DNA from 2 places in the Silvimonas soli genome. Region 1 is predicted to be linked to the other one. Evidence: predicted binding sites of a transcription regulator. Region 1 holds the regulator's gene; the other holds the start of a gene.

Region 1 (11,217 bases):
TAAGCCCGAGCTGGCCAAGACGCTGCATTCCATTATTGGTGCCTGGTACACCGGCGTGGTGGGTGAAGGCGCCAATGCGGTGGTCATCACTTATGCCGACGCCTTGATGTTCGACCCGGTCAAAGACGCCACTGCCCCGCCATCTTATTGTCACGCCGCGCCGTTGTACTGGTCGGCCAAACCGCCATTGGTCTGACCCGAGGATCAACATGAGTGAAGAAAACCTGTCTGCCGATGTGATCGTGGTCGGCTCCGGCGTAGCTGGCGCGCTGGTGGCGCATCAGTTATCCAGCGCCGGTGCATCGGTAATCATGCTGGAAGCTGGCCCACGGCTTGAGCGCTGGCGCATTGTCGAGAACTATCGCAACGGCGCCAATAAAGATGACAACCAGCGCCCCTACCCCGCCTCAAAACACGCGCCACATCCAGAATACGGCCCGGACAACAATTATCTGATCCTGAAAGGGCCAGACGCCAAATCCTACGCCTCGCAATATCTGCGCGTGGTCGGCGGCACCACTTGGCATTGGGCGGCTTCGGCCTGGCGTTTTCTGCCCAGCGACTTTCACATGAAAGAGGTCTACGGTGTCGGTCGGGACTGGGGCATCAGTTATGACGATCTGGAGCCGTGGTACTTCAAGGCAGAACTGGAACTGGGCGTATCCGGCCCCAACGATGGCACTGATCTGGGCTCGCCGCGCAAACAGCCGTATCCGATGGATCACCTGCCGCTGTCGTACAACGATCAGCGCTTTCATGATGTGTTGAACGCCAACGGTTTCAAGCTGGTGTCGGAGCCGGTCGCCCGCAACAGCCAGCCCTACGATCAGCGCCCGACCTGTTGTGGCAATAACAACTGCATGCCGATCTGCCCCATTGCCGCCATGTATAGCGGCATCGTCCATGTGGCCAAAGCCGAGCACGCTGGCACGCGTCTGCTGACCAACGCCGTGGTGTACAAGCTGGAAGTGGACGCCCACGACAATATCATTGCCGCCAATTACAAAGACCCGGACGGCAATAGCCATCGGGTCACTGGCAAGTATTTTGTGCTGGCCGCCAACGCGCTCGAATCCGCCAAGATTCTGTTGATGTCCAAGACCGAGAAGTTTGCCAACGGGCTGGCCAACAGTTCAGATCAAGTCGGTCGCAATTTGATGGATCACCCGGGCACCGGCGTGAGTTTTATCGCCAACGAGCCACTGTGGCCGGGGCGCGGGCCGATGGAGTTAACCTCGATTGTGGATCATCGTGACGGAGATTTTCGCCGCGAGTGGGCCAGCAAAAAGCTGCATCTGAACAACCAGTCGCAAACCCGTGCTGCGACAGCCAAAGCGTTGTCTATGGGTCTGGTGGGTAAAGCGCTGGATGATGAAATCCGCCGCCGCGCTGCGCATATGGTGAACATCAACAGCTTTCACGACATTTTGCCGGAGCCGGAAAACCGGCTGGTGCTGTCTGACCAGAAAGATCCGCTGGGTCTGCCACGTATGGAGATCACCTACAAAATTGGCGATTACACCAAGCGCAGCGCCGAACATACGCACGAGTCCTACGCCAAAATCGCCGCCCTGTTTGGCGGCGAGGAAATCGAGTTCCACGATGAGTTCGCCCCCAACAATCACCTGATGGGCTCGGTGATCATGGGCAAGAATCCCAAGGACTCGGTGGTGGATGGCGACTGCCGGGCGCACGACCACCCGAACCTGTATCTGGCCACCAGTGGGGTAATGGCCTCAGCCGGCAGTGTGAATTGCACGCTGACCATTGCCGCGCTCTCGCTGCGCATTGCCGATACGCTCAAGCACGCTTTGGGCAAATCCAGCACCTGAGGAATCCGACACCATGTTGATCTGTGCTGTTTTTCCCGCCTGGCGTGCAGTTGGCCTGGCTGTTTTGCTGGCGACGTCTTCCCTGGCACTGGCCGACGCCTTGCCCAGCCCGGAACAAATAAAACACGGCGAGTATCTGGCGCGTGCCGCCGACTGCATCGCCTGCCATTCCGTGCCCCACAGCAATAAACCGTTTGCCGGTGGCTATGGCATTGCTTCACCGCTGGGCACGATCTACTCATCCAATATCACGCCATCCGTTAATGGCGGGATTGGCGATTACACACTGGCCGACTTTGATAACGCGCTGCGCAAAGGCATACGCAAAGACGGTGCGCATCTGTACCCGGCCATGCCGTATACCTCTTATGCCAAGATGACGTCTGACGATGTCGCCGCGCTGTATGCCTATCTGATGCATGGTGTAGCGCCGGTCGATGGCGCTGCCCGCAAAACCAGATTGCCGTTCCCGTTCAATATCCGCTTGTCGATGGCGATGTGGAACGGGTTGTTTCTGGACCCGAAACCGCTGGAAACCGACTCCGCCAAAAGCGCGGAATGGAATCGTGGGCGCTATCTGGTAGACGCACTGGAACATTGCAGCGCCTGTCATACCCCGCGCAATGTGTTCATGGCGGAGAAACAAGGCGCAGCATTTGCTGGCGGCCAGCTGGGCGCATGGTACGCGCCGAACATTACGTCGGATGCCGCCAGTGGCATTGGTGGCTGGAGTGATGCCGAGCTCATGCAGTATCTGAAATCCGGCCATGTGCCGCGTAAAGCAGCGGCAGCCGGGCCAATGGCAGAGGCGGTATCAAATAGCCTGAGTTATTTGACCGATACCGACCTGCAAGCCATTGCCACTTACCTGAAGACCATCAATCCGGTTCGCGACGGCAACGATATCAAACCGGCCTTTGCCTGGGGCTCGCCGGCCAATGATGATGCGACATTACGTGGCACTTCGGGCGTGACTCAAAGCAGCAAGCCCACCAGTGCAGCTGAACTGTTCAGCGCCAATTGCGCCAGTTGCCACCAAACCACCGGCAGCGGCACTAGCGACGGCGCTTATCCTTCACTCAGTAACAACACCACGCTGGGCCATGCCAATGCCAGCAATCTGATCGCCGCCATCTTGTACGGCGTTGACCGGCCATTGCCTGATGGTCGCCACGCGTTCATGCCTGGCTTTGGCCCCAACAGCCTGGTTAACCCGCTCTCTGATACCGATATCGCTGCGCTGGCCAACTACACCTTACGCCAGTTTGGCAACGCAGCGGTGCAAGTCACCGCAGGAGACGTCACCACCGCGCGAAAAGGCGGTGAGCCACCACTACTGGCCAAGGTGCCCAAAATCTTGCCCATAGTACTGGTGGTGATTGCGCTGCTGCTTGTGCTGGCCATCTGGCGTGGCATGCGTCGACGCAGGCTGCGGGTGATTCGCGCCACCCCGGCGCCGCACGCGAGTTAAATTGCAATGGCGCTGGGGTATACCAGCACTGCAGCCCGCGTGGCCGGGCCGCAGTGCTGCCGGGCGGGTCGCAAAATGTGGCATACTCAAACAACATGTTTGCCCGGCAAACGCTTCCCACTCATGCATTCCAGCCACGCCAGAATCGAATGACAGCTTCCCAGTTTTCCGCCTTGTTTGTATTTGCCCTGGCCGCCAGCGTCTTGCTGCAATTGTGGCTCGCCGCGCGCCAGATCAATCATGTCCGCCGCAACCGTAGCGCCGTGCCCGAAGCCTTCGCCGGTAGCATCACTTTAACTTCGCACCAGCGTGCCGCCGATTACACGGTGGAGAAAACCCGCTTTGGCATGATCAGTACCGTGTTCGAAGCGATCGTGCTGGCCGCCTTCACCCTCGGTGGCGGTATCGAGTGGTTGATGCACATTGCGCAAGGCTGGTTTGGCAATGGACTGGCCGCCGGCGTATGCATGATCGCCATGCTCGCAGTTATCCAGACCGTGCTGAGTTTGCCGTTTTCCTGGCACAGCACTTTCGGTATCGAAGCACGTTACGGCTTTAACCAGAGCACGCCCGCCGTGTTCTGGGGCGATTTGCTCAAAACCGCCGGGATCGCCGCAGCGCTGGGTTTGCCGCTGGTGACGCTGGTGCTGTGGCTGATGCAACAAATGGGCGCGCATTGGTGGGTCTGGGTCTGGCTGACCTGGATGGGTTTCTCGCTGTTTGTAATGTGGGTGTTCCCGACCTGGATTGCGCCGCTGTTCAACAAGTTTGAACCGCTACCGGATGAAAGCCTGCGTTTGCGTATCGAAGCATTGTTGAATCGTTGTGGCTTTGTCGCCAGCGGCATTTTCATGATGGATGGCTCCAAGCGCTCCAGCCATGGCAACGCTTATTTCACCGGCCTGGGTAAAACCAAACGCATCGTGTTCTTTGACACGCTGCTCAAACAACTGGATGGCGACGAGATCGAAGCCGTGCTGGCCCATGAACTGGGACACTTCAAGCGTCGTCATATCGTCAAGCGCATCATCTGGACCTTTGTGCTGATGCTGGGCCTGTTGTGGGTGCTCGGCCAACTGATGCAGGAAGCGTGGTTTTACAACGGTCTGGGCGTACAAACCCAAAGCACCGCCGCCGCGCTGACGCTGTTTTTCATGGTGCTACCGGTGTTTACCTTTCTGTTTGCGCCGATTGGCTCGTGGTTGTCGCGCAAGCATGAGTTCGAGGCCGATGAATATGCCGCGCAGCAATCTTCTGCCCGCGATCTGATCAACGCCCTGGTCAAGCTCTACCGTGACAACGCTTCAACGCTGACGCCCGATCCACTGCATAGCGTGTATTACGACAGCCATCCGCCCGCCAGTTTGCGCGTGGCGGCACTCAAGCGCCTGGCCTGAAACCGGACGGCCCGCCGCTTGTTTTAAACCGATATTTTGTGTGATGCAGGAAGCAATGACCTTTACGCCCGACTTTAGCCGTACTTTGTGTCTGACCTCACGATGAGCGATAGCGCCCGCATCATTGCCAGCCATGGCCGCGCCTACATCATCGAGTTACCCGATGGCCGCCGCCTGAGCGCTAGCGCCCGTGGCAAGAAAACCGACTTTGCCTGCGGCGACAATGTTGCCATCAAGGTGCTCAATGACGAACAGGCGGTGATTGAGAAAGCTCTGGAACGCAAAACGCTGTTGTATCGCTCGGATCAATGGCGCTCCAAGCTGATCGCCGCCAACGTTACGCAAATTGCCATCGTGGTGGCGCCGGTTCCCAGTTATCTGGATGAACTGATTGGCCGCACGCTGCTAGCCGCCGAATCGCAAGATATCGAACCATTGATTGTGCTGAACAAGTGCGACCTGCCTGAGGCCGTGAAAGCCCGCGAAGCACTGCGCTATTACGAAACGCTGGGTTATCCGCTGCTGGCCTTGTCGGCCAAAGAAGATGTCTCGCCGCTGCGAGCCAAGTTGCAAGGGCACACCTCCGTGCTGGTCGGGCAATCGGGCATGGGCAAGTCGACCTTGCTCAACGCGCTGATCCCGGAAGCCCGTGCGCGGGTGAACGATATTTCCACCGCACTGGATACCGGCAAGCACACCACCACGCACGCCACCCTCTACCATCTTGATGAGCAATCGGCGCTCATTGACTCACCCGGCGTGCAGTCGTTCGGGCTGGCGCATCTCAAAGAAGAGACACTGCCCAATCTGATGCCGGATTTACGCCCGTACGTTGGGCAATGCCGCTTCCACAACTGCCGGCATCGCCACGAGCCCGATTGCGCCATACTCAATGCAGCCAAAAGTGGCGCAATTGCCCAATCCCGCATGGACTTGCTCCACCGCCTGCAAGACGAACTGGCCCAGGTCAGCACCTGGTAATTGTGCGCCTGGCGCGTCCGCAAAGTTGCTCAACACAGGGGATTGATATGACAATCAAGTATGCTGAGCACGTTACACCTGTCATCCTTGATCGTGCGCGCTGCGCGATGCAGTGATTTTGATATATTGATATAGCCGTAACCTGCAAGCTTCGACATGCCCGCACAACGTGCCTTACATCTTTATCGCCAGACCCAGCACGCCGGTGACGACGAGCGGGTAACTCGTCATGCGCCGCTGGTGAAGCGCATCGCCTACCATCTGGTATCGCGCCTGCCCGCCAGCGTGGATGTTGAAGACCTGATCCAGGTGGGTTTGATCGGACTGATGGAAGCGGCCCGCAATTTTGATCCGGCCGCCGGGGTGCAGTTTGAAACCTTCGCCTCGCAGCGCATACGCGGTGCCATGATTGACGAGTTGCGCAACGCCGACTGGGCCTCACGCCAGACCCGCCGCAACATGCGCGAGATCGAAACCGCATTGAGCGCACTGGAACACAAGCTCGGCCGCGCACCCTCCGAGGGCGAAGTGGCCAAATCCATGGCGCTGCCACTGGACGAATACCAGCACATGCTGGCCGAAGCCCGTGGTCATCAGTTGGTGTACTACGAAGACTTTGAAGACGAAGACGATCACAGCAGTTATCTGGATCAGTTTACGGCTGACCATAAAGCCAACCCGTTTACCCAGATTGCCGACGCCGGGTTTCGCCAGACCTTGGTCGACGGCATCGGCAAATTGCCAGAACGTGAGCAATTGGTGATGGCGCTGTACTACGATGAAGAACTGAACCTGAAAGAAATCGGCGCAGTGCTTGGTGTTACCGAATCGCGTGTCTCACAATTGCATAGTCAGGCCGTTGCCCGATTGCGCGTGCACCTCAAAGACTGGTTACATCGCTGACACGCGGATATCGCCCACAATAATTTCAATGACAAAAACCCACTCAGCGCATGGATAAAATCAGTGTTATCGGCCTTATTCTCGGTGTGGTCGCCATTACGCTGGGCCAATGGCTGGAAGGCGGCCACATTGGCTCGCTGCTCCAGTTCACCGCATTCCTGATCGTGATCGGCGGTACCGCCGGTGCGGTCATGCTGCAAAGCCGGGTATCCGACTTTGTCGCCGGCATGAAAATGGTGAAATGGGTGTTTGTGCCGCCGGTGCATGACTTTCGCCGCATCCTGAACACGCTCACCACCTGGAGCCAGCAAGCACGCCGTACCGGTTTGCTGGGGCTGGAACCCTACGTGCAAAGCGAGAAAGATCCATTCGTGAAACGCGGCGTGCAAATGCTCGTGGACGGCGCCGAACCCGAAACCATCCGCCGCTCGCTGGAACTCGATATTGATGTGTGGGAATTACACGCCCGTAGTGCGGCCAAAATCTGGGAAGCCGCTGGCGGCTACGCACCTACCATCGGTATTCTGGGCGCCGTACTGGGGTTGATCCATGTGATGGAAAACCTTTCCGATCCGTCCCGACTGGGCGCCGGGATCGCCGTGGCGTTTGTCGCGACCATTTATGGTGTCGGCTCAGCCAACCTGATCTTCTTGCCTATCGCCAATAAACTCAAACTGCATATCGGCACCGAAGTTCGCCGCCGCGAAATGCTCACCGAAGGCCTGGTGACCATCGCCAGTGGCGAAAACCCGCGCATGCTGGAAAACAAACTCGCTGCTTATTTGTGAGCCACGCGGGTGACATGAAACACACCAACACCGCCCTTTGTAGTGCGGGCGCGACAACCTCTTTGCGCCGAGCCCGTTACTTCACCACATTCATCGCGTTTTACCTGGCCCGTTCGCGTTTGCCGCAGCGCTTGCCGCTATAATCGCGCTGTCGTTTCCAAGACTCAGGACCATGGCTTTCTTTCGCAAGAAAAACGTTCCCAACGCTTCCTCCCGTTCCGCGCTGCCGCCGCAACTGGCCAACCTGCTGCGCGAATCGTGGTGGTTGCTGCTGGTGGCTGCCGTGCTCTATCTGGTATTGGCGCTCTCCACCTGGCATCCGCAAGATCCGGGCTGGTCGCACAGCGCCACCCGTGCCGATGTTCACAACCGCGCTGGTTCATTTGGCGCCTGGTTATCCGACATCCTGCTTTCGGTATTCGGCTTTTCCGCATGGTGGTGGGTGGCTTTTCTGTTTGCCGCCATCTGGTGGGGTTATCGACGTCTCGATAGCGTGAGCGAGTCTTCCCGTCCGGTGGTTTTGCTGGCCTGTATCGGCTTTCTGGCGGTGATTTTGTCCAGCTGCAGCATGGAAGCGCTGCGCCTGCACTCGATTCATTTCAACTTGCCGCTCTCCCCCGGTGGTGTATTGGGCCTGGCATTGGGCGGCTGGCTGTTCCACACACTGGGCTTTACCGGCGCAACGGTCTTGTTGTTTGCGATGTGGGCGGTGGGCGTTTCTCTCTTCACCGGCTTGTCGTGGCTGGATTTGATGGAGCGCGTTGGCGGCGCCATTGAATGGGTCGGCTTCAAGCTGGTCGATACCTGGCACGCCACGCAGGATCGGCGGATCGGTCGTCAAGCGTCGGTGGCACGTGAAGAACGCGTGAGCGTCGAGAAAAAGAAGAAAGACGAATCGCCGCCGCTGGTCATCTCTTCTCCGGTCATGGAAATCCCTGTCGCCAAGGCGGTGGTCAAAGCCGCTGAGAAACAAGCCGCGCAAGAACAAAAGAAAGCCGTCCAACCGACTTTGTTCGAGTTTGACGATATCCCTCGCGTGCCCGGCGAGGCTGCCCTGCCCGCGCTAAGCTTGCTGACACCGCCGGTGGCTTCGCAAGAAACCATCAGCCATGAAACACTCGAATTCACCAGTCGCCTGATTGAACGCAAGCTGGCTGACTTCAATGTGGAAGTCAAAGTCATCGCCGCTTATCCCGGCCCCGTAATTACGCGTTACGAGATTGACCCGGCAGTGGGCGTGAAGGGTTCGCAAATTGTGAACCTGATGAAAGACCTTTCACGGGCACTGGGCCTGGTCTCGATTCGCGTGGTCGAGACGATTCCTGGCAAGACCTGCATGGGTCTGGAATTGCCGAACCCGACTCGGCAGATGATTCGCTTGTCCGAAATACTCTCTTCGGAAGCCTTCCACGGCACCAGTTCCAGACTGACCATGGCACTCGGCAAAGACATCACCGGCAAGCCGGTGGTGACCGATCTGGCCAAGGCGCCGCACATGCTGGTGGCCGGGACAACCGGCTCGGGCAAGTCGGTGGGCGTGAACGCGATGATCCTGTCGTTGCTGTACAAGGCCACGCCGGACGAAGTGCGCTTCATCATGGTTGACCCGAAGATGCTGGAATTGTCGGTTTATGACGGCATTCCGCACTTGCTGGCCCCGGTGGTGACCGACATGAAGCTGGCCGCCAACGCGCTGAACTGGTGTGTGGCGGAGATGGAAAAGCGCTACCGGCTGATGAGCGCCATGGGTGTGCGTAACCTCGCCGGTTTCAACCAGAAAGTGAAAGAAGCTGAAAAGGCGGGCAAGCCACTCACCAATCCGTTCAGCCTGACCCCGGACAACCCGGAGCCGCTGGAACATCTGCCGTTCGTGGTGGTGGTGGTGGACGAGTTTGCTGATTTGATGATGACCGCGGGCAAGAAGATTGAAGAATTGATCGCCCGCCTGGCACAGAAAGCGCGGGCGGCGGGCATCCATCTGATCCTGGCTACGCAGCGCCCGAGCGTGGATGTGATTACCGGCCTGATCAAGGCCAACATCCCGACCCGGCTGGCGTTCCAGGTATCGTCCAAGATCGACAGTCGCACGATTCTGGACCAGATGGGGGCGGAAGCTTTGCTCGGCCAGGGCGACATGCTGTTCCTGCCGCCGGGCACCGGTTACCCGCAACGCATTCATGGTGCGTTTGTGGCCGATGATGAAGTCCATCGCGTGGTCGAGTATCTGAAGACCACCGGCGAGCCGGATTATGTCGAAGCGATTCTCAACGGCGGCTTTGATGCCGAAGCCGCAGCCAGCGGTGCCGGTGGGGCGTGGGCAGAAGCTGGCGGCGAAGAAACCGACCCGCTGTATGACGAAGCGGTGTCGTTCGTACTCAAGAGCCGACGGGCATCAATCTCGTCCGTGCAGCGCCAGCTGCGCATCGGTTACAACCGTGCGGCGCGGTTGATTGAGCAGATGGAAGGCGCCGGGCTGGTTTCGCCGATGGAAACCAACGGCAACCGTACGGTTTTAGCGCCACCGAGCGAATAAAGCCAGCCGAAACAGTATTGAGATGGGCGCCATTTTGCAGTGTGAGGATGTCGCCCCTTTACCGCGACTCGCTGATTTGGCTTGAACAAAATCACTGAGTCATGTTATAAATCGTGTTTTTTCCAGAAGTCAGGGAATCCTAACCATGGCACGTGTATGTAAAGTCACCGGCAAGCGCCCGATGACAGGGAACAATGTTTCCCACGCCAACAACAAAACAAAGCGTCGTTTCCTCCCGAATCTGCAATCTCGCCGTTTCTGGGTTGAGAGCGAAAACCGTTGGGTGCGCCTGCGCGTATCCAATGCTGCCCTGCGTACCATCGACAAGAACGGCATTGACGTTGTTCTGGCCGACCTGCGCGCCCGCGGCGAACTGTAACCAGGTAGATAGACGATCATGCGTGAAAAAATCAAGCTCGAATCCAGCGCCGGTACCGGTCACTTCTACACGACCACCAAGAACAAGCGCACCACTCCGGAAAAAATCGAACTGAAAAAGTACGATCCGGTTGTCCGCAAGCATGTGATTTACAAGGAAATCAAGCTGAAGTAATTCAGCTAGTCGTTGGAATACCAACGGCAAAAGGATTCCCTGGTCCCGTGCCGGAAATAAAAAACCCGCTCATTGCAGCGGGTTTTTTATTTGTCATTTCTATCTGGCATTCATTTGTCAGTTCAGCAGCTCACTCATCTCACCATCATTCCGGCGTCCAGATTTCGCGCAACGAATCCAGCAGCAAGCCGATCGTTGGATCACTTTGCCGTTCCGCCGAATACAGAAACTGTAATGGGGCCGAGATGGCAATCTCGCCACCGCGCCACAACACAATAGAACCATCGGCCGCAAAGCGTCGCGCCGTACGTTCTGCCAGCAACGATACCCCCAATCCTGCTTTTACCAGTTCGACCAGCGTGCCTTCGTCGTCAAACTCCCCCACCCGTTTGGGCGCGATGTTATGCGTGCGCCAGAGCTCCTGGGTGATGCCGGAAAGACTCATGAACTGTGACAAACCCAGCCACGGCAATTTGCCCAGAGTCTTCCAGTCTGCTTCGGCATGGGTGTCAGCCATGGCCGGGGGTAACGCCACGCAAAAACCCAGTTCGGCCAGTTGTACTGTGTTGACGTTCTGATAGGGATTGCGGCCAAAGTAGAAGCCGCCATCAAGCAGCTTTTTGCGCACATCGTTAAGAATCACTCCGGATATCCCGTGCGTGGTCTGCACCGTCATCAAGGGACAGCGCTGACGCAACAACGCCAGCCACGGCCCGATGCGCAAACGCGCCGCCACGCCCACCGTACCAATCCGCACCT
Region 2 (11,217 bases), 690 kb from region 1:
TGCTGATCCTCACCGCGCGCGATACGGTGGAAAACCGTATTGAGGGACTGGATGCAGGGGCCGACGATTATGTGGTCAAACCGTTTGACCTGAATGAGCTAGCTGCCCGCATCCGGGCCGTGTTGCGTCGTCATGCCGGGCGGGTTGATCCGGTGCTTGATCTGGGCGCGCTACGCATCAACCCGGCAACGCGTGAAGTGGTGTTGAGCGGCCAGCCGGTGACGCTGTCGGCGCGCGAATACGCCTTGCTGGCGGCGTTGGCTGAGCGCCCCGGCGTGCCGCTGTCGCGTACGCAACTGGAAGAGCGGCTGTATGGCTGGGGCGAAGAGATCGGCTCCAATACGGTTGAGGTGTATATCCATGCGTTGCGCCGCAAGCTCGGGCCGGAGTGGATCAAAAATCTGCGTGGCGTGGGTTATTTTGTGCCCAAGGCCAACGCATGATTTCCATTCGTAAACAACTGGTTGCCTCATTGTTGGCCGTGCTGTGTGGTGCGATTGCGCTGGGCGCGGGCATTACTTTTTATCGCGCCCGCGAAGAAGCCAACGCGCTGTTCGATTACCAGTTGCGCCAGATGGCGTTAGCGCTGCGTGATCAGAATTTCATCGGTGCTTTACCGCGCCCCTCCAACGAGCGCGGTGATTTTGATTTCGTGATTCAGGTCTGGAATGATCGCGGCATGCGGATCTATATGTCGCATCCGCATCGCGTTCTGCCAGATCAGGCCCAGTTGGGTTTTTCTACCGTGGAAACCAAAGAAGGGACGTGGCGGGCATTTTCTATCCCCTTGGTTGGCGAAGTCGTCCAGGTCGCCCAGCCTTTGCGCATCCGCAATCAACTGGCATTGATGGCGGCGGTGCGAACGGTGATGCCGTTTCTGGCCATGCTGCCTTTGCTGGCGGTGATCGGCTGGCTGGCGGTGGGGCGTGGCTTGAAGCCACTGGACGATCTGGCAGGTGCGGTTGCTGCGCGCACGCCGGCCACGCTGGACCCCATTGCCGTGAACAAGGTGCCGGTTGAAGCGGGCGTGCTGGTCAACGCCATCAACACGCTGATGGGGCGCCTCGACCAGGCCATGAACGCGCAACGCACCTTTACCGCCGACGCTGCGCACGAACTGCGCACGCCGCTGACCGCCTTGCAACTGCAGTTACAGTTGCTGGAGCGGGCGGACAACGCGGCGGAACGCACAGTGGCGCTCAATGCGCTGCAATCGGGGCTGGACCGAGCAGTGCATGTATTGCAGCAACTACTGACGCTGGCCCGGGCTGAGCCGGACAATCCTTCGCAAACGTCGGTGACGATCGATTTGACAGAGGTGGCCGGCGAGGTGCTGGCAGATCACCTGACGCTGGCCGAAGCCAATAATCTGGATATCGGGCTGGCTCCTGGCACGGCACAGCCACAAATCGTGGGTGATCGGGAATCAGTGCGAATTCTGTTTGCCAATCTGATCGGCAATGCCATCCGCTATACGCCGCAGGGCGGTCAAGTTGATGTGGCAACCGGACTGAACGAGCAGGGCCAGCCGTTTTTTCGGGTCAGCGATAGCGGACCGGGCATTCCGGTGGACGAGCGCGAGCGCGTGTTTGACCGGTTTTACCGGCGGCCAGGGACTTCGGCAGCGGGCAGTGGCTTGGGGCTGGCCATTGTAAAAGCCGTGGCAGCTCGCCAGTCTGCCAAGGTCAGTCTGGGCGACTCGGCCTTGGGTGGGCTGGCAGTTGAGGTGATTTTCACAAACGCAGCCAAAGCTGTTTAGCTCGTCGTTCTGTTTAAGTGCCGTTTAAGGTCAGGCGTTTAATCTCCATTGCAACGGTCCACCAAGATGACTGCAAAGGAGTAACAAACCATGAAGACGACACGAACCTGGAAGACAACGGCCCTCGCCCTCGGGCTGGCTGGGGTGCTTGGATTCTCCGTGGCCAAAATCAACGGCCATTTGCTGCCTGAAGCATTTGCCGGTAATACCCCGCCCGCAACGACACAAGCCGTTGCCGGGCTGGCTTCACCTCAGGCTGCTTTACCTAATTTCAGCGATATCGTTGCCCGCTATGGCCCCGCAGTGGTGAACGTGAGCGTAACCGGTCAGGTCAAGACTGCTACACGCCAAGGCCAGGGTGCACCGGGGCTTGATCCAGACGATCCGTTTTACGAATTCTTCCGCCGCTTTGGCATTCAGCCACCGCAAGATGGGGAAGGTGGGCAAGGGCAGCCGCTGCACGCCTTGGGTTCCGGCTTCATTATCAGCCCGGACGGCCTTATTTTGACCAACGCGCACGTGGTAGCAGATGCCAGCGAAGTCACCGTCAAACTGACGGACAAGCGTGAGTTCACTGCCAAGGTACTGGGCGCGGATAAAGCGACCGATGTCGCCGTACTCAAGATCAAGGCGGACAACCTGCCAACCCTGAAGCTGGGCGACCCGGCGGCATCGCGCGTGGGGGATTGGGTGCTGGCGATTGGCTCGCCGTTCGGCTTTGAGAACTCGGTGACTGCCGGGATTATTTCCGCCAAGTCCCGCTCGCTGCCGGATGAAGGCTATACCCCGTTTATCCAGACCGATGCGCCGATCAATCCAGGTAACTCTGGCGGCCCGCTGTTCAATTTGAATGGCGAAGTCATCGGTATCAATTCGCAAATTTACTCGCGCAGCGGCGGTTTTCAGGGCCTGTCGTTCTCCATCCCGATTGATATTGCCCGCAATGTTTCGCAGCAGATTGTGGCGCACGGCAAGGTCACGCGTGGTCGTCTGGGTATCACCATTCAGGATGTGAATCAGGCTTTGGCCCAGTCGTTTGGTCTGAAGACACCGACTGGTGCGTTGGTCAGTGGTGTTGAGCCGGATAGTCCGGGCGCCAAGGCTGGCCTGAAAGCGGGCGATATCGTGCTCAAACTCAACGGCAAAACGGTGGAAAGCTCCAGCGAATTGCCGCCAGCCGTTGCCAGCCTCGCACCCGGCGCCGACGCGCGTTTGCAGGTCTGGCGTAATGGCAAGACAGTTGATGTCGACGCCAAAATTGGCGAGGCTAAAGACAGCAAGGTTGCTGCCGCTAACCCTACTCAGGATCACGGGCGCCTGGGCTTGGCCGTGCGACCCCTGTCGCCGGATGAAAAACAGGAATCCGGGATTGCTGGCGGTCTGGTGGTGGAACAAGCTGGCGGCCCGGCCGCTCGCGCTGGCATTGAACCTGGTGATGTCTTGCTGGCAATCAATGGCACCAATGTGACCAGTGCCGAGCAATTGAAAGTCTTGGTGGCCAAGGCGGGGGATCATGTGGCGCTGCTGGTCCAGCGCGGTGACGCCAAGATTTTTGTACCGATTAATCTGGGCTAAGTAGCTGGTTTTTAGCCCGTTTTAAAGTGTTTGCAAGTGTCGGCAGACCTCGCAAATAACTGTTTTAACTGCAGTAACCAAGTACCTGTATGAAGTTGTGACTCTCCCTGATAAAGCTCGGGGGCGATTCTTGCGGATTCGCCCCCATTTTTTTTGCCCGTTTCAAGCAGGCTGTGTGGTTATCTGGCTGGTCATGGTTGGTACATATATTCTCGCGTGAAGGGCAAAGTATTGAGGCCCGGTCCGCCTGCTTTCACCGCCAGAATCTGGTTGAGCGAAATCCAGTCGTGGGTAAAGCCGTATGCACACCCGGCCAGATACACGCGCCAGATCCGGTATTTTTGTTCACCAGCCATGATCCGGACTTTCTCTCCCGCCTCTTCAAAGCGCTCTGCCCAATGCCGCAGGGTCAATGCGTAATGGCGACGCAGGTTTTCCACGTCTACAACCTCCAAGCCAGCGATACTCATTTCACGCAAGGCCAGACTGATGTGGGGGAGTTCGCCATCGGGAAAGACATAGCGGTCAATAAAGTCGCCGCCGCCAAAAGGGGAGTTGAACGAGTTGGTATCCGTGCTGGTGATGCCGTGGTTCATGACCACGCCGCCATCGACCAGCAATTTGTGGATCTGCCGGAAATACCCTTCCAGATTACGCAAGCCAACATGTTCAAACATGCCGACGCTGCTGATCCGGTCAAACTGACCGGTCACGTCGCGGTAATCCTGTAGCCGCACCTCGCAACGATCACTCAGCCCTTCACGTGCGATGCGTTCTTTGGCGTACTCATACTGATTGCTGGAGAGGGTTACGCCTACGGCGCGAGCACCGTAATGTCTCACCGCCCGAACAATCAGCGCACCCCAGCCACAACCAATATCCAGCAGGCGCTGGCCGGGCTGGATATTGAGTTTTCTGAGAATGTGATCAATTTTCTGTTCTTGCGCCGCATCCAGGGTGTCGGTTTCCGAGCGGAAATAACCGCACGAATACACCATTTGTTTATCCAGAAAGGCGCTATAAAACTCGTTTGAAACATCGTAGTGATAGCTGATGGCATCTTTGTCGGAATCCTTGGAGTGACGGCCACGTCGAGACGCGCTGCGTGAGGCCGGGCCTTCGGCCGCAGCCAGCTGCGTTGCAATATCCACCACATCCAGCACGTGCCCTTGCAGGTCAATATCACCTTCCACATAGGCCTGCCCCAGGCTGTCCAGCGTAGGATGCAACACGTGTCGCAAACTGCCTGCGGTATTGGCGATGATGGTTACCTTGGGCTCCGGGTGCAGATCAAAGTGTTTACCGTTCCAGAGCTGCAAGCGCAAAGGAATGCCATGACTACGCATACGTTCAAGAAATTCATCAAAAAGATTGTTCCAGGGCATGTTCACCTCAGTTCAAGGTTACGGGCGGGGTACCAACAAACTTTCTGGACTGCTTGTTTTTAAATTAGAACATTGAGCGCAAATGACAAAAAACTGATTTGAAAGAATACAGTTTCCGGTGCAATGAAATATCGGGCAGCTGTTGCGAATCCGGCATAGGTCCTGGTTTTTGCGGCCAGGCGGGATACAATGTGCCGATCAATATTTTCAGGGTGTGTCATGACCCAAGATTACAGGTCGCTGCGCCCATTGCTGCTGATGGCGCTACTCACCTTGGCCGGGTGTGGCTCTGCCCCGCGCACTTCGGCTCCGCCCCCCACCGCCAGCCGCCCGATTGACCGCTCGGTCAGTACCATTCAAGTCGCCTCAGAAAACCGCCAGGAAGTGGTGCTCTACGCCCTGAGTTTGCTCGATGTGAACTATCAATTTGGTGGTGCTAATCCGGAAGCCGGTCTTGATTGCAGTGGCCTGGTGTATTTCATTTACAAAAATGCGCTCGGCGTCACTTTGCCGCATAACGCAGCCGAAATGGCGAGGCTGTCTCGGCCGGTGGATCGCCAGGCTCTGCAAGCGGGCGATCTGGTGTTCTTCAATACGCTGGGCAAGCCGTATTCACATGTCGGTGTTTATATTGGCGATGGCAAATTTGTGCACGCGCCATCCAGCAAAGGGCATATCAAGGTTGAATCGCTGAGCTCGCCATGGTTTGCAGCGCGGTTTGAGGGCGGGCGCTCGCTGATTGCCACCAACTGATATCTGCTAGCGGTGGATCTGGCGCTGCTTTCTCGCGCATAGCAAAAAGGGCACGCCAGATGGGGTGCCCTTTATTGTTTGTTCCTGGTTTCGGCTCGAACCAGCCGCTAAATCAAGCCTTGCCGCGGGTAAATGGCCCGGTCCGCCCGGTAAGCTGGCCGGAGCCCGAATACAACTGGGTGCCTTCGCCGCGCTCGTGCGCCAGTTCAGCAACAAAACCATCCACCAATTGCCGACGGGTATCAATCAACTGACCGTTGCTTTTGTTGATGGCAGAAGCCTGACGCGCTTGTTCGCGTAATGTTTCCCAAGCACCTGCGCCTTGCGGCAAGTGCGCGGCCAGCCACTGGCGGATATCGGCTTCCCGGCTGGCGATACCATTGGCATTGAACCATTCTTCGACGGCACCGGTGGCTTGTTCGGTTTTGCCGGCACTTTGCTGCTTGGCGGAGATCAAGGTGGCCAGATCGTCAATCCGGTTGCTGACCAGGCAATCCTGTTCTTGCTGCAACAACTGCAGCAACTCGGCCAGTGCGGCCGAAGCTTTTTCAATCAGCTCAAGTACGGATTCAGGTTGCACCACAGAGGCAGTCGCTACAAAGAAGGGTGAAGAGGGCTCTGTGCCACCAGTGAACGGGCACAGTTGGCAACGCGGCGGTTATTGCTTTATTGCTGCAGCAAATCTTGTACGCTGGAGATCAGCTTGTCGGCAATCCGGTCGCTGCTCACGGTAAAGCGACCTTCGCTGATCGCTTGGCGCAAAGAAGCCACGCGTTCGCTATCGAACACGCTGTTATCGCCGCCGGTTTGATCTGCTTGCCCCAATTGCGCCGCAGCCGGATTCAGGGTTACGTTTTCCTGAGCGGTACTGGTCGCTTGTGCCGAGGCTGACTGGGTCGCGGGTGCAGGCGTCCGACTCGCGTCGGTACGTGCGGGCGATTGCAGTGAAACCTTGCTAGATTGGTCTATTTTCATGTTTACCTTTCCCGCCCACCGGCACGGCGGGCTGCGCATTAACGTTTATTATGCCAATTATCGGCTGTGCGCGTAGGAACTTTAGGATTGATTTTCATTGCCAGCCACAACCGGGCAGGGCGACGTGCGCAAACGATCGCAACTGATGATAAACAAGCACGTCATTGCACTGGTGAAGAATGGCTCACGTGTCGCAACGAACCGACAAAAGGTCATCAGTGCTTTGATACAAACTGCAGACCGGGTTAGTCGCATCAGAGCCAATACCTTACAGATTAAGGCTTGTAGCCTGATCACGGATTTACGGGTCACCAGGCCGGTTGCTGTTCCGTCGTGCCATGCTTGGGGGAGGCAGAACGTTGCTGTATAGTTGCGTGATTTTTGGGTTCCACCCCATACGAAACAGGTCGCTGACGCCGCTGCGCAGGCCGAAAATACGGTGGAACACAACGCAATCTGACGCAATACCCAAGCCCTGGCGGCTTCTCAGGGAAACAAAAACAGCATGAAGACCACTTTTCTGGATTTTGAACAACCGATCGCCGAACTCGAAAACAAAATCGAGGAACTGCGTTTTGTGCAGGATGATTCGGCCGTAGATATCTCCGTGGAAATTGGCCACCTGGAAAAGAAAAGCCAGGAACTGACCAAGAGTATCTATAGCAAGATCACCTCGGCACAGATCGGGCAGGTGGCACGCCACCCGCAACGTCCGTACACCCTTGATTACGTCAAGGCGCTATTTACTGATTTTGAAGAACTGCACGGTGATCGCCACTATGCAGACGATGCAGCCATTGTTGGCGGCGTAGGCCGTTTTAACGGTCAAAGCGTCGTGGTCATTGGCCATCAGAAAGGCCGTGATACCAAAGACCGGCAATACCGCAACTTTGGCATGCCGCGTCCGGAAGGCTACCGCAAGGCTTTGCGCCTGATGAAGCTGGCTGAAAAATTCAACCTGCCGATCATGACGTTTGTGGATACGCCGGGTGCGTATCCGGGCATTGGCGCAGAAGAACGCGGCCAGTCCGAGGCCATTGGCCGCAATCTGTTCGAGATGACCAAACTGCGCGTGCCGATTATCTGCACGGTGATCGGTGAGGGTGGCTCGGGCGGCGCGTTGGCGATTGCGGTTGCTGATACGGTCATGATGCTGCAGTACTCCACGTACTCGGTGATCTCGCCAGAAGGCTGCGCCTCCATTCTGTGGAAGACCGCTGAAAAGGCGGCTGATGCAGCCGAAGCCATGGGCATTACCTCCGCTCGCCTGAAAACGCTAGGTTTGATCGACAAAATCATCACCGAGCCAGTTGGTGGCGCGCATCGCAACTATCAGCAAATGATGGTGACGATGAAAAAAACGCTGTCCGACGCACTCAAGGCGCTGCAAGACAAATCAACTGACGAACTTCTGGCAACCCGGTTCGAACGGTTGATGGCTTATGGCAAGTACAAGGAAATTGACCTCTCCTGATGCGGCGCTGATCAGCCGGGTGTCCGCCCGGCTGGCGCCGTATTGTTCCTCTGCACAACCCACCACCATTTGTGTCGGCCTTTCTGGCGGGCTCGATTCGGTGGTGTTGCTGCATCTGGCGGCTCAATGCCGCACCTCGGTTGATTTCAGTCTGTCCGCGGTGCACGTGCATCATGGCTTGTCGCCCAACGCAGATGCGTGGGCGCAATTTGCCGTGGAATTTGCGCAATCGCTGGCAGTGCCTTGTCGGGTTGAGCATGTCACGCTGACGCAACGGCGCAGCCACGGCGTAGAAGCCGCTGCCCGTAATGCTCGCTACGCCGCTTTTGCGCAAGAGCCCGCGTCTGTGTTTCTCACGGCGCATCATCTGGGTGATCAAGCAGAAACCGTGCTGTTAAACCTGTTGCGCGGCAGCGGTTTGGCCGGTTTGGCCGCCATGCCGCTAGCAAGGCCATTTGGCCAGAACAGCACTTTGCTGCGGCCCTTGCTGGACGTCCCTCGCGCGCAGTTGCTGGACTACGCTCGCCAGCATGAGCTGACTTGGGTGGAAGACGAAAGCAATCAGCAGACCGATTTCGACCGCAATTTCTTGCGGCACAAGGTCATCCCGCCCGCGCAAGAAGCCTTTCCGGCCATGGCGCAAAGCATTTACCGCAGTGCCCGGCATATAGCTGAAGCGCAGGCATTGCTTGATGAAGTCGCCGCCAACGATTTGCCGCTGTGCGTGCAAGGCGATGCTTTTGCACTGGATACGCCGTTATCGCCATTGCGCCTCAAGCACGCCCTGCGGCATTGGCTGGGAAGTCATGATCTGGTGCTGGATACCCGCGCCTTTGACGAACTTTGGCGGACCGGTTGCGATGCATCTGCCGATAGCCAGCCCGCGTTGGTATGGCGTAAACAAGCCGTGCGGCGCTATCGCAATCGGCTGTTTATTACCGCCGCGCAAATTGAGCCGGGTGAAGTGCAACAACTGGCTTGGGAAAACGGTGCCACCGTGCAGCCAGCAGGTTGGGCCGGCGAGCTGCATTGGCAGTCAGTCGCAGAAAACGGCATTGGCGAGGGGCATTTACGCGCAGGATTTGAATTGCGACCCTGGCGCGGTGCGGTAACGATCCGTTTGCGCGCTGATGGGCCGGCGCAGCAACTTAAGGCACTGGCGCAAAGTCTGGGTATTCCGCCGTGGCAACGTGCCGCTACGCCGCTGGTTTATCTGAAGGACCAACTCGTTGCCTGGCCTGGCGTCGGAGTAGACTCCACCTTCAAGCAAACCGAAGGTGAAACTGGTTGGCTGCCGCTATGGCAAAGCGGTTCCGGTACGCAAGTCTGAATCAGGCGGCAGTTTTAGCCGGGTGATCGGCCAGCCACGCCGATTCATTATCCGCGTACAAACGCGAACGCGTCAGAAAGCGCAGTCCGCTTGGTCGCTCCAGCGAAAACATCCCGCCATTGCCGGGAATGGCATCAATGATCAGCTGTGTGTGCTCCCAATATTCATACTGTGAGCTGCTCATATAGAACGGCACGCCGCCAATCTCCCCCAGCAGCACATCTGATGAGCCCACCATGAATTCCTCTCGCGGAAAACACATCGGCGCGCTGCCATCGCAGCAGCCACCGGATTGGTGAAACAGCAAGTCACCGTGCTGCTGCTTTAGCTGGGCGATAAGCACGAGCGCGGCGGGCGTGGCGGTCACCCGTTCAACAGTTTGTTCCATAATTATCCTTTGCCTGCAAAACGGTGACGGGTGGATTCGCTCCATAAAACCGGAACAAATCCACCCCACGTTTGCTGCGTGCAAACTCGTGCTCAGAAGAAACCCAACGCTTTGTCCGAATAGCTCACCAGCAGATTCTTGGTTTGCTGATAGTGGTCGAGCATCATCTTGTGGTTTTCGCGGCCGACGCCGGATTGCTTGTAGCCGCCAAAGGCCGCGTGCGCCGGGTAGGCGTGATAGCAGTTGGTCCACACGCGCCCGGCCTGGATTTCGCGGCCAAAGCGATACGCCCGCGTGCCATCACGGGTCCATACGCCCGCACCCAGGCCGTAGAGCGTGTCATTGGCAATTTCCAGTGCCTCGGCTTCATTCTTGAACGTGGTCACAGACACCACCGGCCCGAAGATTTCCTCCTGGAAAATCCTCATCTTGTTGTGGCCAGCAAAGATGGTGGGCTTGATGTAATAGCCCTTGGACAGCTCACCATCAAAGCGGGCGGGCTCGCCACCGGTTAGACACTTGGCGCCTTCTTGTTTGCCCAAGTCCAGATACGACAGAATCTTCTCGAACTGCTCTTGCGAGGCTTGCGCGCCAATCATGGTGCCGCCATCCAGCGGGTGGCCCTGACGAATCGCCTCAACCCGTTTTACTGCGCGTTCCATAAAGCGCTCGTAGATCGACTCTTGCACCAGCGCGCGGGAAGGGCAGGTGCAGACTTCACCTTGGTTCAGCGCAAACATGGCAAAGCCTTCCAGCGCTTTGTCAAAGAACGAGTCATCGGCGCTCATGACATCTTCGAAGAAAATGTTGGGGCTCTTGCCGCCCAGTTCGAGCGTGACTGGAATCAGGTTCTGGCTGGCGTACTGCATGATCAACCGGCCGGTGGTGGTTTCACCGGTAAAGGCGATTTTGGCGATGCGCTTGCTGGTGGCCAGTGGCTTGCCCGCTTCCAGCCCAAAACCGTTAACAATATTGAGTACGCCCGGTGGCAGCAGATCGCCAATCAACTCGGCCAGCACCAGAATCGACGCCGGCGTTTGCTCGGCGGGTTTAAGCACCACACAATTGCCTGCGGCCAGCGCGGGTGCCAGTTTCCATACCGCCATCAGGATCGGGAAATTCCACGGAATGATCTGCCCGACTACGCCCAGCGGTTCGTGAAAGTGGTAGGCAACCGTATCGTGATCGATTTCCGAAATCCCGCCTTCTTGTGCCCGTACTGCGCCGGCAAAGTAGCGGAAATGGTCAACGGCCAACGGCATATCAGCCGCGCGGGTTTCGCGGATGGGCTTGCCGTTGTCGATGGTTTCGGCCACGGCCAGCATTTCCAGATTGGCCTCCATGCGGTCGGCAATCTTGTTGAGGATATTGGCACGCTCGGCGGGCGAGGTGCGGCCCCAAGCGGTTTTGGCGGCATGAGCAGCGTCCAGCGCCAGATCGATATCGGCTTGTTGCGAACGCGGAATACGACAGAACGGCTCGCCGGTAATGGGGGATACGTTGTCAAAATAATCGCCAGCCACGGGCTGTACCCACTTGCCGCCGATGTAATTGCCATATTCTTTCTTGTACGGAAAC

Evidence for each region. Region 1 encodes FliA, which starts transcription of late flagellar genes. Its sites were predicted from a motif close to GCTAAAGNTNNNNNNNNNNCNGCCGATAAT; they were not measured.
Region 2: a site for FliA is predicted at 6,504-6,533, ahead of flgM (flagellar biosynthesis anti-sigma factor FlgM). Genes of this name have one in related genera too.

The regions. Positions count from the first base shown of each region.
Region 1 covers NZ_CP106736.1:1,113,780-1,124,996, forward strand. The annotation lists gene N7220_RS05130 (sorbitol dehydrogenase family protein) at 1-196, shown strand, start outside; gene N7220_RS05135 (GMC family oxidoreductase) at 210-1,832, shown strand; gene N7220_RS05140 (c-type cytochrome) at 1,846-3,303, shown strand; gene N7220_RS05145 (M48 family metallopeptidase) at 3,453-4,700, shown strand; gene rsgA (ribosome small subunit-dependent GTPase A) at 4,803-5,681, shown strand; gene N7220_RS05155 (RNA polymerase sigma factor FliA) at 5,838-6,584, shown strand; gene N7220_RS05160 (flagellar motor protein) at 6,635-7,372, shown strand; gene N7220_RS05165 (DNA translocase FtsK) at 7,545-9,905, shown strand; gene rpmB (50S ribosomal protein L28) at 10,051-10,284, shown strand; gene rpmG (50S ribosomal protein L33) at 10,303-10,458, shown strand; gene N7220_RS05180 (LysR family transcriptional regulator) at 10,604-11,217, opposite strand, start outside.
Region 2 covers NZ_CP106736.1:420,420-431,636, reverse strand. The annotation lists gene N7220_RS01930 (response regulator) at 1-443, shown strand, start outside; gene N7220_RS01925 (ATP-binding protein) at 440-1,759, shown strand; gene N7220_RS01920 (DegQ family serine endoprotease) at 1,850-3,334, shown strand; gene N7220_RS01915 (SAM-dependent methyltransferase) at 3,526-4,719, opposite strand; gene N7220_RS01910 (C40 family peptidase) at 4,939-5,472, shown strand; gene flgN (flagellar export chaperone FlgN) at 5,585-6,055, opposite strand; gene flgM (flagellar biosynthesis anti-sigma factor FlgM) at 6,139-6,447, opposite strand; gene N7220_RS01895 (acetyl-CoA carboxylase carboxyltransferase subunit alpha) at 6,953-7,921, shown strand; gene tilS (tRNA lysidine(34) synthetase TilS) at 7,908-9,251, shown strand; gene N7220_RS01885 (DUF779 domain-containing protein) at 9,253-9,639, opposite strand; gene adh (aldehyde dehydrogenase) at 9,732-11,217, opposite strand, start outside.